Linked DNA regions of Chitinophaga varians. The protein of the gene in region 1 interacts with the protein of each later gene in a pairwise test. Links are inferred from orthologs where the notes say so. Each region holds a gene or a part of one and is shown on either strand. Other genes may lie near its edges. The genes, in order: HGH92_RS28800, HGH92_RS32585 and ung.

What was found.
Region 2: the proteins of HGH92_RS28800 (region 1) and HGH92_RS32585 interact in binary tests that used the Escherichia coli proteins (3 or more experiments, as listed by UniProt). The link is inferred for Chitinophaga varians from one-to-one orthologs.
Region 3: the proteins of HGH92_RS28800 (region 1) and ung interact in binary tests that used the Escherichia coli proteins (3 or more experiments, as listed by UniProt). The link is inferred for Chitinophaga varians from one-to-one orthologs.

Annotation. Positions count from the first base shown.
Region 1 is NZ_JABAIA010000003.1:1,507,239-1,513,184, reverse strand. Bases 1,455-4,427 are described here. They hold HGH92_RS28800 (nucleoside-diphosphate kinase), read right to left. Parts: upstream 3,163-4,427; coding sequence 2,746-3,162; downstream 1,455-2,745. Other genes in these bases: HGH92_RS28790 (FKBP-type peptidyl-prolyl cis-trans isomerase), read left to right, coding at 4,373-4,427; HGH92_RS28795 (DHH family phosphoesterase), read left to right, coding at 3,327-4,331; HGH92_RS28805 (pyruvate carboxylase), read left to right, coding at 1,455-2,441. Outside these bases: more of HGH92_RS28805, read left to right, coding at 1-1,454; more of HGH92_RS28790, read left to right, coding at 4,428-5,260; HGH92_RS28785 (thiol-disulfide oxidoreductase DCC family protein), read right to left, coding at 5,365-5,763; HGH92_RS28780 (diadenylate cyclase), read right to left, coding at 5,798-5,946. UniProt on the Escherichia coli protein: Major role in the synthesis of nucleoside triphosphates other than ATP. The ATP gamma phosphate is transferred to the NDP beta phosphate via a ping-pong mechanism, using a phosphorylated active-site intermediate.
Region 2 is NZ_JABAIA010000004.1:779,944-785,778, reverse strand. Bases 1,338-4,199 are described here. They hold HGH92_RS32585 (5-formyltetrahydrofolate cyclo-ligase), read right to left. Parts: upstream 3,129-4,199; coding sequence 2,547-3,128; downstream 1,338-2,546. Other genes in these bases: HGH92_RS32575 (pyridoxal-phosphate dependent enzyme), read left to right, coding at 4,072-4,199; bioD (dethiobiotin synthase), read right to left, coding at 3,125-3,766; lpxK (tetraacyldisaccharide 4'-kinase), read right to left, coding at 1,465-2,544; rnr (ribonuclease R), read right to left, coding at 1,338-1,450. In the rest of the region: more of rnr, read right to left, coding at 1-1,337; more of HGH92_RS32575, read left to right, coding at 4,200-5,430; HGH92_RS32570 (helical backbone metal receptor), read left to right, coding at 5,436-5,835. UniProt on the Escherichia coli protein: Involved in the removal of 5-formyltetrahydrofolate.
Region 3 is NZ_JABAIA010000002.1:1,494,649-1,500,548, reverse strand. The notes cover bases 1,736-4,662. They hold ung (uracil-DNA glycosylase), read left to right. Parts: upstream 1,736-2,826; coding sequence 2,827-3,498; downstream 3,499-4,662. Other genes in these bases: HGH92_RS20685 (RagB/SusD family nutrient uptake outer membrane protein), read right to left, coding at 4,359-4,662; HGH92_RS20690 (lysophospholipid acyltransferase family protein), read left to right, coding at 3,541-4,287; HGH92_RS20705 (AAA family ATPase), read right to left, coding at 1,736-2,371. In the rest of the region: HGH92_RS20715 (DinB family protein), read left to right, coding at 92-592; HGH92_RS20710 (DUF4276 family protein), read right to left, coding at 621-1,283; more of HGH92_RS20705, read right to left, coding at 1,280-1,735; more of HGH92_RS20685, read right to left, coding at 4,663-5,900. UniProt on the Escherichia coli protein: Excises uracil residues from the DNA which can arise as a result of misincorporation of dUMP residues by DNA polymerase or due to deamination of cytosine.

The DNA.
Region 1 (5,946 bases):
GGCTCAACGGTTTTGCCATCCAGTGCCGTATCACCACAGAAGACCCGGAAAACAATTTTAAGCCTGACTACGGCACCGTGATCGCTTACCGCAATGCCGGTGGTTTTGGGATACGGCTGGATGAAGGCAGCACTTACTCAGGCGTAAAGATTTCGCCCTTCTTCGATTCCATGCTGGTAAAGGTGACGGCCTGGGGCCGCACGCTGTCTGGCGCTTCCAGCCGCCTGCACCGCACGCTGCGGGAATTCCGCATCAGAGGGGTGAAAACCAATATCCGTTTCCTTGAAAATGTGATCACCAATGACGTCTTCAGGAAAGGCAACTGTACCGTTGCTTTCATTGACCAGCACCCTGAATTGTTTAAGTTGTCACAGATACGGGACCGGGGCACGAAAACCCTGATGTACCTGGCTGATGTGACGGTGAACGGGCACCCGGACGTAAAAGGCAAAGCGGAGAACAAGACGTTCCGTACGCCTGAGATCCCGGCGTATGCATCGTTGCAGCCGTACCCGGCCGGCATGAAGGACCGGCTGGAGCAAATGGGAAGGGAAGGGTTTACACACTGGCTGAGGGAAGAGAAGCCGGTCTATTATACAGACACCACTTTCCGGGACGCGCACCAGAGTTTGCTGGCCACCCGTGTGCGTACCAAAGACATGCTTGCCGTGGCCGAAGGGTACGCCAAAAACAATCCGGAGATATTCTCCATGGAAGTATGGGGAGGGGCCACCTTTGATGTGGCCATGCGTTTTCTGCATGAGTGCCCGTGGCGGCGGCTGCAACTGTTGCGTAAAGCCATGCCCAACATGCTGCTACAGATGCTGTTCCGTGGAGCTAACGCTGTCGGCTACTCGGCATATCCCGAAAATCTCATCGCTACATTTATAGAAAAGGCGGCAGAGAACGGGATCGACGTGTTCCGCATTTTCGACTCGCTCAACTGGGTAGAGGCCATGGCGCCGAGTATCCGGTTTGTACGGGAACGCACCAACGCTATTGCGCAGGCGGCCATCAGCTATACCGGTGATGTGCTGCGGGCAGATAACAATAAATATACCCTTCAGTATTATACAGACCTGGCGCGCCGCCTGGAAGACGCCGGCGCGCATATGCTGGCGGTGAAGGACATGGCCGGGCTGCTGAAGCCGGAAGCGGCGTCAGTCCTGATCGGCGCGCTTCGTGACGCCGTGAAACTGCCTATTGTGCTGCATACGCACGATACTGCCGGGATACAGGCGGCCACCTACCTTAAAGCTATTGAAGCTGGGGTGAATGTGGTGGACACGGCGATAGCCTCGCTCAGCGGGCTTACGTCACAGCCCAACCTTAACTCGTTGGTGGCTATTATGGACGGGCATCCGCGCGGGCGGAAGATGAACCTCGCTTCGCTGAACGAGCATAGCAACTATTGGGAAGATGTAAGGGAGTTCTATTATCCGTTTGAGTCGGACATGAAGGCCGGCACAGCGCAGATATATGAAAATGAGATCCCCGGCGGACAGTATTCCAACCTGCGGCAACAGGCGGAGTCACTGGGGCTGGGAGATAAACTGGAACAGATCAAGCGGAACTATGCCGTGGTGAACCAGCTCTTTGGCGATATTGTGAAAGTCACGCCCAGTTCCAAGGTAGTGGGTGATATGGCTTTGTTCATGACCAGCAATCAGTTAACAGCCGCTGATGTGCTGGATGGTTCGCGTAACCTGGCTTTCCCTGCTTCCGTGAAAGGTTTTTTCAGGGGGGAACTGGGCGTGCCTTTTGGTGGTTTCCCTGCTGAGCTGCAACGGATTGTGCTGAAAGGAGAAAAGCCGATAGCCGGTAATCCCAATGCGCAGTTACCGCCCGTGGATTTTGAGGCCGACTTTGCAGCCTTTCAAACGAAGTACCCGCATGCTGAGTTCCTGGACTATCTCAGTTACCAGATGTTCCCGAAGGTGTTCGATGAGTACTATCAGCATGCGATGATCTTTGGTAACGTGGAGGCTATTCCCACGCCGGCGTTTTTTTATGGGCTGAAGCAGGGGGAAGAGATACTGATCACGCTGAGCAAGGGCAAGACAATCATTGTGAAGCTGCTGTATGTGTTGCCGGCCGATGAGCACGGGATGCGGACGGTGGTGTTTGAGCTGAACGGTTATGCCCGTCGTGTCCAGGTGAGGGACCATGCGGTGAAGAGCGTGGCAGTGGAGAACCGGAAGGTGGTGGACGCCGTAGTGGAAATCGGGGCGCCGTTGCCGGGCAGGTTGTCCCGGGTGCTGGTAGAAGCCGGAGCTGTGGTGACACCCAATATGCCGTTATTTATCATCGAGGCAATGAAGATGGAAACAACGGTAACGGCTACCCGAAACGGGAGCGTCAAGGCTGTGCTGTTAGGGGAGGGAAGTATGGTGCAGCAGGATGATTTGGTAGTGGAAATGGAAAAACAGGCTTCTGTTTAAGAGATAGGTTTAAGTATATGAAATTAAATTATTGTAAATCAGTTAATTAAAACAATTGATTTTTGGTATCAAAAACCGCTTTTTGCGAACGAAATGTATAAATTTGAGGGTTGAAAATCAAGTGATTTTACTCTTTTGTCGGGTGAAATTGGTCAAATGTCGTCTTATTAAAACTAGTACTTTAATAAATACTGGTTAATTATTTAAAAACCAATAATTTATATTTAAAAAATTCTAGCCTAAGAACAAAAAAATAACCTGGCCCCTGGCCAGGTTATTTTTTTGCTTTTCCGTTGGACGGAGATTAGAATTTTTCAAGGCCGCTGAAGAAGAAATCTCCTTCGATGGCAGCATTCTCATCAGAGTCAGAACCGTGAACAGCGTTACGGCCGATAGACTCAGCGTATTTTTTACGGATGGTACCTTCTTCTGCGTTGGCAGGGTTGGTAGCGCCGATCAGTTTACGGAAATCTTCTACTGCATTGTCTTTTTCCAGGATAGCTGCTACAATGTGGCCGCTGCTCATGAATTCTACCAGTTCGCCGTAGAAAGGTCTTTCTTTATGCACTGCATAAAATTCACCCGCTTTGGCTGCAGACAGCTGTGTCATTTTCATGGCTACGATGCGGAAACCTGCGGCATTGATCATGTTCAGGATGCCACCAATATGCCCGTTTGCTACCGCATCAGGCTTAATCATTGTAAATGTTCTGTTGCTCATATTTGTTTTATTCCGAATTACAGATTAGGCCGCAAAAGTAATTACATTTTCTTTAGTGGTAAAAAATTTTGAAATTCTGGCTCAAATAAAGATCTTCGCACTTCATTTTCTGTCACAAATTATTGGTTGTGACAAGAAATTAGTCTTAACATTACAGTTTTTTAATGAAGCCGATCGAGGAAATTAAACCTTTACTGGAAGCGCCGAAGAAAGTGGTGATCACAATGCATCAGAAACCGGATGCAGATGCCATGGGGTCTTCACTGGCACTATACCATTATCTGATTCAGAAAGGCCACCAGGTAACGGTCATTTCTCCAACTAATTTCCCGGACTTCTTAAAATGGATGCCAGGAGCGGAGGGTGTGATTGATTTTGAATCTTCTACAGACAAGGCGATGGAGGCACTGAAAGATATACAACTGCTTTTCTGCCTCGATTTCAACGCTTTGTACCGTACCAAGAACATGGCGCCGCATCTGGAAGCCGTTAAATGCACCAAAATACTGATCGATCACCACCTGGAACCGCAGCCGGACTTTGAGTATGGGGTAAGCGACACTTCGGCCAGCTCTACGGCGCAACTGGTGTACGAAACGATCTATAAGCTGGGCGATGAAAAGCTCATTAACCTGGACATTGCCCAATGCATATATGCCGGTACGGTCACAGATACCGGTTCGTTCCGTTTTGCGTCCACTACCGCCCGGGTTCACCGGATGGTGGCAGACCTGATGGACAGAGGACTACGTCACGAGATCATCCACCAGGAGATCTATGACAATTTCCTGGAGAACCGTCTCCGCTTCCTCGGGCACAGCCTGTTGAACCGCATGGAGGTGTTCTATGAGTATAATACGGCTATGCTGGCCATTCCCTATTCCGACCTGAAGCGTTTCGACCTCCAGACCGGCGATACAGAAGGGCTGGTCAACTTCCTGCTGTCTATCCAGGGCATTAAGATGGCCGCATTGATCATCGACCGTAATTCAGAAGTGAAGCTGTCATTCCGTTCCAAAGGTAATTTTGACGTGAATACCTTCGCCCGCAGGTATTTTGAAGGAGGAGGACATTTCAACGCCTCCGGAGGAAGAAGCACCGATTCCCTGGAAAAAACAGTCAACCGGTTCATCAAGGCAGTGGAAGAAAACGAAACGCTTTTACAATAAGGCACAACTGTTACAAGTATATCAACTACTAATACAATCAAATGAAAAGAAACAATCAGTTATTAGTTGCAGCGTTCGGCTTACTGATAGCCAGCTGCGGAACGGGTGGCGTTAAAAAGACACCAGGCGGTATTGAATATATCGTTCACAAATCCGGCAGCGGAGCACAACTGAAGCTGGGAGATACTGCCCTTATGAATGTGACGCAGCGTATCAACGACTCCATTCTGGGTGAGTCCCGCAAAATCGTTGGTGCTGCAATCCCTGTTCTGATTTCCAAACCACAGAACAAGTTCGACCTGATGGAAGGACTGGCGCTCCTGCATGAAGGTGACAGTGCCACCTTCGTTATTCCCTGGGATTCATTGCCAGTTAACGAACGTCCTCCCTTCGGTAAAAAAGGTGATAAGCTGAAAATCACTTTCGCGGTAGAAAACAAATTCTCTGCTTCTACCCAGAAAGAAAAAGATGAGAAAGCTATCAAGGAATACATGGAGAAAAACAAAATCAACGCTACCAAAAATCCTGACGGCGTATACATCGCTATTCAACAGGAAGGTACCGGTGGAACTCCTAATGTTGGCGATACCGTTGTAGTACACTACACTGGTAAACTGACTTCCGGTAAAGTATTTGACTCCAGCCAGGATTCTACCCTGCGCCCGGGCATGCCTTTAGAGCCTATCAAATTCCCGATCGGCCAGGGCTTCGTCATCAAAGGATGGGACTCCGGTCTGAAAGGCCTGAAAAAAGGTACTAAAGCTACCCTGCTGATCCCTTCTACAATGGCTTACGGTTTACAGGGCAGCCCTCCGGCAATTCCTGCCAACTCTATCCTGGTATTTGATGTACAACTGGTAGACATTAAACCTGGTACCCCTGCGCCTGCCGCTCCTGCTGCAGCAGCTCCGGTTCCTGGTAAAAAATAAATCCTGCTCCGGCAGTGAATAAAAAAAGCCTCCCGTTCGGGAGGCTTTTTTTATGTAGCGTTCCCAGGGCTGAAGCCCCGGGGCATATTCTGTTTCAGGTATCTTTATATTTTATCCAGGAACCGCTCCTTAATTTCAGGAGTGGGGACCATGCAGCTGTCTTTCCTGCCAAACCAACGGTAACGGTTACGCGCAATTATATTATACACGCCATCCCTTATAAAGCGGGGAAAGATTATTCCGGCATATAACAACTTCCACGGAAAGGGCAGTTGCCTGGCTACCCGAAGGGCGGCCGTACTTTTCGTATAAGCCTTACCGTTTTGTACCAGTATAAAAGACGCCATTTGGGAGATGTCTATTTGATGGGTGGCTGCCAGCGTGGCCGCTGCATCAGACTGTAACGGCGCAAACCGGAAATGTCCCCGGCGGTCGTGCCGTATCACAAAATTGATACTACCATTACATAAGTTGCAGACCCCGTCAAATAATATAATGTCCATGGTCTAAATCGTTGTGCCGTTTACGTTAACTCTCTCACGCATAACCATCGATCAACACCTCGTAGAGTTTTACTTTAAGGTCTTCCAGCGAAACATCCGTCACCAGGTTGCCGTCCTGTGCATAGGCGATGGTGCCTCTTTCCTCGGAAACGATAATGGCCAGGTTGTCACTGTGCTCCGTGA
Region 2 (5,835 bases), on another replicon or contig:
GGATGCCCAGGGTTTCCAGCACGTGTTGTTCAGGCTTGCCCTGTACCAGCTGCAACATCCTGTTAAATGAACGGGCAATGCTTTCAGGGGAGCTCACATCGAACTTATAGCCAAACTTACTGGCGAAAGCGGCGAACACCTTGAGTTTGTCAGGGTCCGGCGTATCGTGCACCCTATAAGGGAAGGGCACCGGTTGTTTGTTGACTTTGATTTTGGACACATAAGTGGCCACGGTCCTGTTGGCCAGCAACATAAACTCTTCGATCAGCTGATGTGCTTCTTTGCTTTCTTTCACCACAATGCCGATTGGCTTGCCTTTTTCATCCAGCTTGAAGCGGACTTCCTGAGAGGAGAAGTTGATGGCGCCATGCGCAAAGCGCTCCTGGCGGAGTGTCTGGGCTATTTTATTGAGCAGCAGGATTTCCTTTTCGTAAGGTCCTTCTTTGGTCTCGATCACTTCCTGTGCTTCTTCATAGGTGAAGCGGTGGTCAGAATGGATCAGTGTCCGTCCTATCCAGTAATGTTTCACCTCTCCTTTTTCGTTCATCTGGAAGATGGCGGAGAAAGTGAGTTTATCTTCATGCGGGCGCAGGGAGCACAGTTCATTGGAAATTTTTTCCGGGAGCATGGGCAGTACACGGTCCGGCAGGTACACGGAGGTGGCGCGCCTGTCGGCTTCCTTGTCCAGTTCCGTGCCAGGCACCACGTAGTGGCTCACATCGGCGATATGCACCCCTATCTCGTACAGGCCGTTTTTCAGCGGCCGGATGGAGATGGCGTCATCAAAGTCTTTGGCGTCGACGGGGTCTATCGTGAACGTGAGGATGTTTCTGCAGTCCTTGCGTTTCCGTACTTCCGTGTCCGTTATTTCCTCTTTGATACCGGCCAGTTCGTTCATTACTTCAGTGGGGAAGTTGAGCGGGAAACCGGCTTCGATGAGGATCTCCTTCATAGCGAGGTCGTTGGTATCGCTGGCATCGAGGATTTCGATGACTTCGCCCACGGGCTTGCGGGTTTTCTCGCCCCAGGCCACCACTTTCACCACGGCTTTATCGCCGGACTTCCCGTTATTGAGGGAGTTGGCGGGGATATAGATGTCCGGCATGAACAGGCCCTTTTCCGTGATCAGGAAGCCGAAGCTTTTGCTCACCTGCAGGGTGCCGGTAAATTCAGTCTTGTTACGTTTAAGGATGTCCGTTATAACGCCTTCCTGGCGGCCATCGCCTCCGCCATGTTTGATCACGTCTACCAGGACTTCATCTTTATCGAGGGCGGTATTCAGGTTTTTCTGCTTTACCATGATGTCCCTGGCGAGGCCCGGTACAATCACGAAGGCCATTCCTGACCTTGTCAGTTCCACAACACCTCTGAAGGTTTTTTTCTGACCGGGCTGTTTTTGACCGGGGTGTTTCTGACCGGGGTGTTTCTTATCTTTCTTTTTCTTACTCATGTTTGGTTGTAGTCTTATTGACCGAAGGCCGGCAACTGCCGGGCCACATAGTCAAAAATAAAGTTATTAAATGATTCCGCTTCTCCGAAGAGGAACGAAATTTCCACTGGCATAACAGCTATTTGCAGGTTTTGTTCTGCCAGCTCTTTTTGCAGGAGATGCAGCCTTACTGCGTCTTTTTCTGTGGTGATGACCATCTTTTGTGTTCCGGGCAGGTCATCTCTTTCCTTTTTGATTTTTGCAATATCTTTTTCTGAATAGTAATAGTGATCGGGAAACGCCAGCAGGTACACTTTCTGATACTGTTGTTGCAGTTTTTCCAGGAGCGGTTCCGGCCGGGCGATGCCGCAGGCGAGTAACACCGAGGCCGAAGCAGGAACATTCACGGGCTGCCGGGTTGTCATATCAAATAATGCGCCGTACTGCAAGGTAGTAAAAAACAGCCGCTGACCGGGTAACGGATTGATTTCTTTTTCCAGCGCCGCTTTTTCCGCCAGGCTCATGTCCGGCGGACACTTGGAAACGATAATGCAATTAGCGCGCTGGTAACCGCTTCTTCCTTCCCGCAAACGGCCGAAAGGCACCACATGGTCGCGGGTGAACAGCCGGCTGTATTCGGTGATCATGATGTTCATGCCGGGTTTCACAGACCGGTGCTGGAAAGCATCGTCCAGCAGCACTACCTGGGTGTCCGGCTCGTCGCCCAGCAGTTGTGGGATGGCCAGCATTCTTTCTTCGCCCACGCACACTTTGATGTCCGGGTATTTAGCATGGAACTGCATCGGTTCATCACCGATGTCGGCGGCGGTGCTGTGTTCATCGGCCAGCAGGTAACCGCTGGTACGGCGGTTGTAGCCGCGGCTGAGCGTGGCCGTTCTGAAGTGGTCTTTGAGCAGGCGGATCAGGTATTCCACATGCGGCGTCTTGCCGGTACCACCTACTGACAGGTTGCCACAGGCAATCACCGGCAGGTCGAATTCCACGGCCGTCAACAGGCCTTTATCGTAGAAGCGGTTGCGGGCCCACATCACAAGGCCATAAAGCAGGGAGAAGGGATATAACAGTATTTTCAGGTAACTCAGTAGTTTCAGCACTGCTAAGGTTGTTTAAAATGATAAATAAAGTCGGGCGTCACCACCGTCTGCAGCGGTACGTCCCAGGGGTCGGCATCACTGATGCCCTCAATAGGGCCAAACAGCGAAAGGCCTACTGTACGCACATCGGGGCGGCACTGCTTCAGGAAACGGTCGTACATACCTTTGCCATACCCTACCCGCTGGCCCTGCTGATCGAAAGCCAGTAGGGGCACCATCACCAGGTCGACGGTTTCCGGCAGCACCGGATCGCCGTTTTCCGGCTCAGGGATACCGAAACGGTTTTTCACCAGCACCGTGTTGACATGCCACGCATAATGCAGCATATCGCCGGTTTTCATGTCGGCCTTTGGAAGCACCAGCTGTATGTCCGGATGCTGTTGCCGCAGCCATTGGGCCAATGGCCAGGTATCGACTTCTTTTTTTTCCGAAATGGGAAGGAAAAGATGCAGATAACGCACTCCCTGGTAATCCAGCTGGCGGGCGTGGGCCAGCAGCCGTTCGTTCAGGTCTGCCGCCGTGGCGTCTGGGAGGTTCAGGCGCTGCTCCAGGAAGTGTTTTCGTATATCCTTTTTGGTGATCATGCCAGTAACGCCTTTAAGGGAGCTGACAAAAGTTGTGCCTGTTGCTGCACAAATGCCATATTGACTTCCGCGGCCTGCGGGATACGCCCTATACGGGGATATCCGCTGAGCCGTACGATATCATCTTCATTTGTATGGTAATCGCCGCCAAAAATCCAGCCTATAACGGGAACGCCTGCATGTTGCAGTACCCGGGCCGTCAACAGGCTGTGATTAATGCTGCCGAGATAATTCTGTGCCGAGATAATAACGCCGGCGCCGAGATCACGGACCAGGTCCAGCGTCAGCACGTCGTCTGTCAGCGGCACCAGCAGCCCACCGGCGCCTTCTATCACGAGGGGCCGGCAGGCCGGTTGCAGCAGGCCCGCCTGTCTTACAATTTCTGCGGTATCGATGGTGACTTGTTCCATGCGCGCGGCCAGGTGCGGCGAGGCCGGCTCTTTTAAGACATATGCTTCCGGATGGCAAACGGTGATGCCTTCCGGCACCAGGGCCCTGACAGTCTGCGTGTCGGTGCCTTCTTCAGACCCTGATTGTACAGGTTTCCAGTAGTCGGCCTCCAGGGCGGTGGTCACACAGGCGGATATGATGGTTTTCCCTACACCGGTACCAATACCGGTTACAAATATTCGATTCATCTACGGCAAATATAACAGAGGAATTACGATTTACGAATTACGAATTACGAATGAAGGCTTGTTTTCAGGGTAATGACCACAGAGAACGTCAGATTTTAACATTTTTTAAATCTTGGACGTTTTCCATCAAATTACAGTTATTATTAAAAATAATTCATCTACCTAAATCATTATCAGAAAAACAAAAAGAAATCAGGGGATTCTGCCGATGGCCCGTTAAGCCCGGTTACAGCAATTTAATGGCAGCGACCTGTTTGTTTGGGCTTAATTCGTAATTTACAACTGTACACAACCTCATTGATTTTATGAAATACGCAGCAAACATTCTCGAAACGATAGGACATACCCCGCTGGTAAAACTGAACCGCGTAACCGCTTCCCTCCCCTGTCCCGTATTCGCCAAGGTAGAATTTTTTAATCCGGGCAATTCCATTAAAGACCGTATGGCCATTAAGATGGTGGAAGTGGCGGAACAGAAAGGCCTGCTCAAACCCGGCGGCACCATCATTGAAGGCACTTCCGGCAATACCGGCATGGGCCTCGCCCTGGCAGCCGTGATCAAAGGCTACAAATGTATCTTCACCACCACCGATAAACAGTCCAAGGAAAAGGTAGACATCCTCAAAGCAGTAGGCGCAGAAGTGATCGTATGCCCGACCAACGTGGAACCGGAAGATCCCCGCTCCTACTATTCCGTATCCAAAAGACTGGCTACCGAAATACCTAACTCATTTTACGTTAATCAATATGACAACCTCGCCAACCGCGATGCCCACTACGAGCAGACCGGCCCGGAAATATGGGAACAGACAGACGGCAAGGTAACACACCTCATCGTGGCCACCGGCACCGGCGGCACCATTACCGGCACCGGCAAATTCCTCAAGGAAAAAAATCCGAATATCAAAGTATGGGCCATCGACAGCTACGGTTCCCTGCTCAAAAAATATTTCGAAACCGGTGAAATAGATATGGGCGAAGTGTATCCCTATATCACCGAAGGCATCGGCGAAGACTTTGTGCCGCAGAACTACGATATGAGCGTGATCGACGCCTTCACCAAAGTGACGGACAAAGACGGCGCCGTAATGGCCCGCCGTATCACCAAAGAAGAAGGGATTTTCGTTGGCTACTCCGCCGGATCGGCCGTAGCAGGACTGATGCAGCTCAAAGACACCCTCAGGCCGGACGATGTGGTGGTAGTGATTTTCCATGACCATGGCAGCCGTTATGTAGGAAAAGTATATAACGACCAGTGGATGATGGAACGCGGCTTCCTCGACGTAAAAACCGTAAAAGACATTGTAGGCGCCCGCCGCAACATGCCGCTGGTCACCATCAACGCCGAAGAGAAAGTAAGCGAAGCCATTGCCAAAATGCGCAAATTCGATATCGAACATATCCCTGTCACCAATGGCAGCGACATCATCGGCGCTGTTTCAGAAAGTGGGCTGTTCAACAAGCTGATTGATAACCCGCACCTGAAAGATGCGTCCGTACAGGAAGTCATGCACGCTCCGTTCCCCATGGTCAACCCGGACACGCCGATAGAGAAACTGTCCGTTTACATCAATCGTGAAAACGGCGCCGTTATGACCAAAGACGAAAGCGGCGACCATCATATTGTAACCAAATACGACATCATTCAGGCCCTGGGCCGTTAACAACTATGTTCCGGGACCAACTGAACCGTACCATTCATCTGCCGGAGGCGCCAAAGCGGATTATCTCGCTGGTGCCTTCGCAGACAGAACTTTTATATACCCTCGGACTGGAAGAGGAAGTGGTGGGCATCACCAAATTTTGCGTGCACCCTGAATCGTGGTTCCGCAGCAAAACGCGCGTGGGCGGCACCAAGAACGTACGCATGGAAGTGATCAGGGAACTGTCTCCCGATCTGATCATCGCCAATAAAGAAGAAAATACCGCCGAAGACGTGATGGCGCTGATGGAGCATTATCCCGTATGGGTGAGCAATATACAGTCGCTCGAAGATGCCTGTGACATGATCACCGGCATCGGCGCCATTACCCGGAAGGCCGATGCCGCCACCCGGCTGGCAGACACCA
Region 3 (5,900 bases), on another replicon or contig:
CGCATGAAGATACGCCACCGCCCACACATTTGAAAATCGGCTGCCATAATTTGCCGGGAAATAGCTAAATTATTCCGATAAAACCGATATCATGATACAGACTATCAAAGAAGGTTTGTGGAAACAATTTGGCGGCAGCATTGACATGGTGACCAACGCCGTTTCCGCTTATCCTGAAAGTCTTTGGAACACAGAGAAAAAGTTTTTCTACATGTCTTATCATGTAGCCATCTTCCTGGATTATTACCTGACCATTCCGGCAGGCCCACTCTCGTCCCCGCTTCCATTCACACTCAGTGAAACCATTCCCGCCGACGGCATTGATGATATCGTGCCCGACAGGATTTACAGTCAAAAAGAAATACTGGATTATTTACAGGCAAGCAGAAAAAAATGTCATGACCATATTTTGGGCATGACAGAGGCAGATTTTGCACAACAATGGGTAGAAGTGGAAGGCAACAAAGTGATGACCGTGTTTGAACTGTTTTTGTATAACATGCGGCATGTGCAGCATCATGCGGCACAGCTGAATATGATGTTGAGGAAAGATACAGGCGATGCGCCGCGGTGGGTAAGGGCGGCGAGGTGATTGGCAATAAAAAAAAACTACAGGCTGCCTACCTCAGTTGCTCCAATCGTGTCAACCATTTATTAAAATGCAAACATTCTTTTCTTAAATTATTCAATCCAATTTCTTTCAATATCAGTATACCATCATCTATTTTATCATAAGTATCACAAAAGCTCAGAATTCTCTTGGAAGGAGCAGTATTGGGCCCCTCATTAATGAGTTCCGGATTATTATCAGGAACAGAGGACCTAATCTCCTCAAAACAGTTATCTGGCAAGCGATTATAAAGACCCAGCCAATTTTGCATAACTGATGTATCGGCAAACATTAAAGCCTCATATTCATGCAATTGAATATATGGTATAAATGTATAATGATTGATATCTGCTTCCAGAAGCCGCTCCATTTCTTCTATTCTGTGATAAGCCGGGAGATTTTTTGTTGAGGTGTAACCAGGGAAGTCAGTAGAAAGCCCATATAAATCTATCAACGTGGTGTGGTAGACAGCAGGACTTTCTTTGATCCATTGGGTCACATCGTTTCTAAATTTGTGATACCCAACGATACCTCCTCGTTTTCTAAGTTTTCTGTTCGTAAGAACTTTTCTGACATCGGTATATATGTCAAAGTTCAATAAGTGTGGGCGTAACATATCGGACACGAAACGTTCCTCAGAAAATCCTTCCGCTGTAATATTTAACCTTATCATGGATTCCCTCCTATCACGTTTTTATCCCACAAATCCCCTAAAGAATATTGATCTAGCCAAGACTCTAGTTTCTCTGGGTCTAACCTATGAAAGACTGTTGCACCTTTATTTCGATCAACTACCAAAATATTTTCCGCATCAAATTCATTGACTAAACTTACTGATTGAGTTGATACAATTACCTGGGTTCTCTTTGATGCCTTTTTTAACAAGCCGGCGAGGATTGTAATCGCTGTAGGGTGCAAACCCAATTCCGGCTCATCTAGAAGAATTAATTTTGGGAGTTTCTTTTGTAACAGCAAAGTAGCCATACAAATAAACCTTAAAGAGCCATCAGATAGTTCATTGGCAGTAAATATTTTGTCTGAATATAGATCCTGCCATTCCAATCTAATGTTTTCATTATTTAATGGATTAGGTTCTAAAACGAAGTCTTTAAAGAATGGAATTACCAGTTGAATGGTTTTTACAATGCGCTCATAGTATGGCTCCTGTGAGTGCTTTAAAATATAAAGATATGCTGCGAGATTAGATGCATCCTCAAGCAGAAACTTACTGTTTGCAATTGCACCATATTTTTTCATTCCGGCTGTTTCACTGGTGTCATGAAAATGGTAAACACGCCAATCCTGCAAAACATTATATACGTATTCTGCAACTCTACTGTTTCTTGCAGCTTTTGACAAGGAGCTTTCTTCTTCCGACCGTGTAATTAATTCCCAATATGGTTCCCCATGGAAATCGTTCCCTCTGAAACCACAATATTCATTTAAGACTAATAGGCTATCTCCCCTCGTAGGTTGCAGTGAAATTTCGTAGTAATTAGGGTCGAAATCCAATGTAATTTTGATTTCTTCGGTTGTCTTACTACCATAAAACAACAAACTTTCAGCACCATTGGTAAGCGAGGTATTTTTGAGTCTTTCCTGAATTATATTCCTTAAAAAACGAAACAAAGAAATAAAGTTTGTCTTGCCTGCTCCATTCTGTCCTATTAATACATTTATATCCAGAAGACCAACGTTTTGATCTTCTATGGATTTATATCCCTTGATGTGAATATTATTTAGCTTGTGGTAATCTGCCATTTTTTCAATAAATCTTTATAACAATACACCAATTGAGATACCTTACTTATGTAAGATAATATCTTTTATGCATTGTTGAGCGGACTTGATATTTGTGGCATGGTACCATTATTGCTAACGCTCTGCTTGTAAGGGTATAATCATAGTTGAGTATAACAGATAGGGAATTTCCCGAGCTCATCGCATTTTGCGCAATACCACAAATCAAAAGAGGAAAATCACTTTCGTAATTTCCCTCTTCGTTTTGTATCCCGGATTGGATTCGAACCAATGACCTACTGCTTAGAAGGCAGTTGCTCTATCCAGCTGAGCTACCGAGACTTATATTTTGTTTTTCCTCTTAATGTGAAATAAATTCCTATATTTATCTCTCATTTTGGGAGTGCAAATTTATGGAAATATTTTCCAATAAATCAAATTTAATTTAATTTTTCTAAAATATTGATTTAAAAACTATGGACGTACAGATCGAAGACAGCTGGAAAGAAGTACTCAAAGATGAGTTCAACAAAACCTATTTCGCGGAGATTGTCATGCACCTGAAACATGAGAAAGCCCTCGGAAAAACCATCTACCCGGCAGGTAACAACATCTTCAACGCCTTCCAGCAAACGCCTTTCGACAAGGTAAAAGTAGTCATTTTAGGGCAAGATCCCTATCATGGCGCCGGACAAGCCCATGGCCTCAGTTTCTCCGTACCGGACGGCATCAAACCACCGCCATCCCTCGGTAACATATACAAGGAAATGCAAACCGATCTCGGCCTCGAAATACCTACCAGCGGCAACCTGACCAAATGGGCAGAACATGGCGTGCTCCTGCTCAACGCCTTCCTGACGGTAAGAGCCAGCGAACCCGCGTCCCATAGTAAAATAGGCTGGGAAAACTTTACCGACGCAGTAATCCGCAAAATATCCGACATGAAAAACAATGTGGTATTTCTGCTGTGGGGCCGCTTCGCACAGGACAAACAAATCCTCATCGACGCTACCCGCCATCATATCCTGAAAGCGGCGCATCCCTCCCCTTTCAGCGCGAACAACGGTTTCTTCGGTTGCAAACACTTTTCCAAAACAAATGAACTTTTACTCAAAGCAGGCATTGAACCGGTGGACTGGCGCCTTTAATCATTTACATACTATCAGTACCTTTACCATAAGCTGTCAGTTATGTTAAAAAATATACTGGGAAGAATCTACGCACTGTACGCATTGTTGTTGTTCGCAACTACCATGCTGATAGTCTTTATTCCCATCTGGATCGCCTCCTTCTGGCCCGAGCCTACCCCTTCCGCCTTTTTTGTGGCCCTCGGCCGCCGGTGGATGAACATCTACCTGCCGCTGATCGGTTGCCCGGCCAGACTGAAAGGACAGGAACATTTCGCCCCCGGCCAAACCTATGTAATAGTATGCAACCACAATGCATTGATGGACATCCCTGTTACCACCGGTTATGTGCCCGGCGCCAACAAAACACTGGCAAAGGCCTCCATGGCTAAAATACCGCTGTTCAGCGTGCTGTACAAAATCGGCAGCATCCTGGTAGACCGCAGCAGTGAGGCCAGCCGCAAACAAAGCGTCGTGGACATGAAACATGCGCTCAGCCTGGGCATCCACATGCTACTGTACCCGGAAGGCACCCGCAACCGTACGCCCGAACCGCTGAAAGCATTCTATGACGGCGCTTTCGCCCTCGCCATAGATACTCAGACACCGCTGATGCCATCCCTGCTGTTTAACACCAGGAAAATACAACCGCCCGGTAAAACATTCTTTGCCTGGCCACATCCTATCCATTATCACATACTTCCTCCCATCCCTACCACCGGCATGACACGCGATGACCTGCCGGCACTGAAAGAGAAAGTATTTAAGATCATGTGGGACTATTATACCACTAACCAGGATAAACTGTAAGCAGAAAAGATAAAAACAAAGAACCCGTTTGATGATTCAAACGGGTTCTTTCATATTGGTATAGGACAATATCAATAAAGCGGGTTCTGTGTCATCTTCGGGTTCGCTAACAATTCATTCAACGGAATAGGATAACGGAAATCACGCTGCACATTACAGGAACGTGTTTCCACCAGCACCGGCTGACCGGTGGCCGGGTCCACAGCGCCATACACCTGCCCGTTCATCACGTCTCCGAGCATGTCCCAGCGCCGGATATCATAAAAGCGGGCGCCTTCGAACGCCAGCTCGGCAGTACGCTCCCTGCGTATCAGCTGACGCAGCTTTTCCTGCGTATTGTATTTGGTAACATCTACTACGGGCATGCCTGCACGTGTACGGATATCATTCAGATGTTTGATGACATCAGCATTCTGCCAGTCACCCAGCTCCACCAGCGCTTCTACATAATTCAGCAGTACCTCTGCGTAACGGATGATCATATAATCCAGCGAAGGACTGGCACCATTACGGTCTTTGGGATCAAGGTATTTTTTTACCCAGAAACCGGTGGCCGTACTGTTGAGGATACCGATACGGTCACTGCCCTCGCTGGAAAACGGCCGGAGCGTGTCTTTCTCATATATCTGTCCCGGTACCAGCACAGACGCCACCAAACGCGGGTCGCGGTTGTTTTTATAGAAGGGGTCTTTCTGATAGATCGCCAGCGAATCCGGCCCCAGCTCCTGCAATGTTTTACCCTGCAGCGTTTCAAAACTGTTGACAACTTTCATCGTGGGGGATACTACTGTCTGCCCGCCTACGCCGTACGGCGCAAAAGTTTTCCATGCATTGGAACAACCATTATCACGGAAAAATACCCGCTCTTTGTTCAACTCACCAGCGTAGGTAAACAACTCCGCAAAACTGTTGACTTTTGTATTGGTACTGCGGTACAACGCATACACATTCTGATCTATTACCTTTTTGGCAGCCATCTTGGCGGTCTCATATTCCTTGTAAAACATAGCCAGCTTGGCAATCAGCGCCCAGCATACACCGGAAGAAATACGCCACGCTTCGTTGTTGTTGTACACATCCGGCAAATGAGGCGCACATTCCGTCAGTTCATTCACTACAAAATCATACACCTCTTTTTCGGAATTACGGGTGGTGTTGCTGTTGGCAGGCTCCAGTGATTTAGTAACGATCGGGATACCACCAAAAAACAACATCATCTCCATATGATAGTATGCGCGCATCGCGCGTGCTTCATACTTGTAACGGTCTTTCAGCGAAGAGTCCATGTAACAACGGTCCACATTTTCCAGGAAGCGGCAGGCACGACGTACGTCCTTGTAATCATCGCGCCACAGGTTCAGCGCCACGTCCCAGTTACTGTTCTGTAACCCTTTGGCAAACGCTTCATAGGCGCCACGGGTATCCTGACGGGCCACGGCTTCATCACTCAAAGCAGAGAGGAACATCAGCTGCCGCCCGCTGGAACCGCCCGGCAGACCGGCATATACGGAGCCCAGCGCACCGGTGGCATTGGCTTCTGTCTTCCACCAGTTATCATCGGTCACACTCACGGGGTCATCATGAGTGAGGAACTTTTCGCAACTGCTGCATGT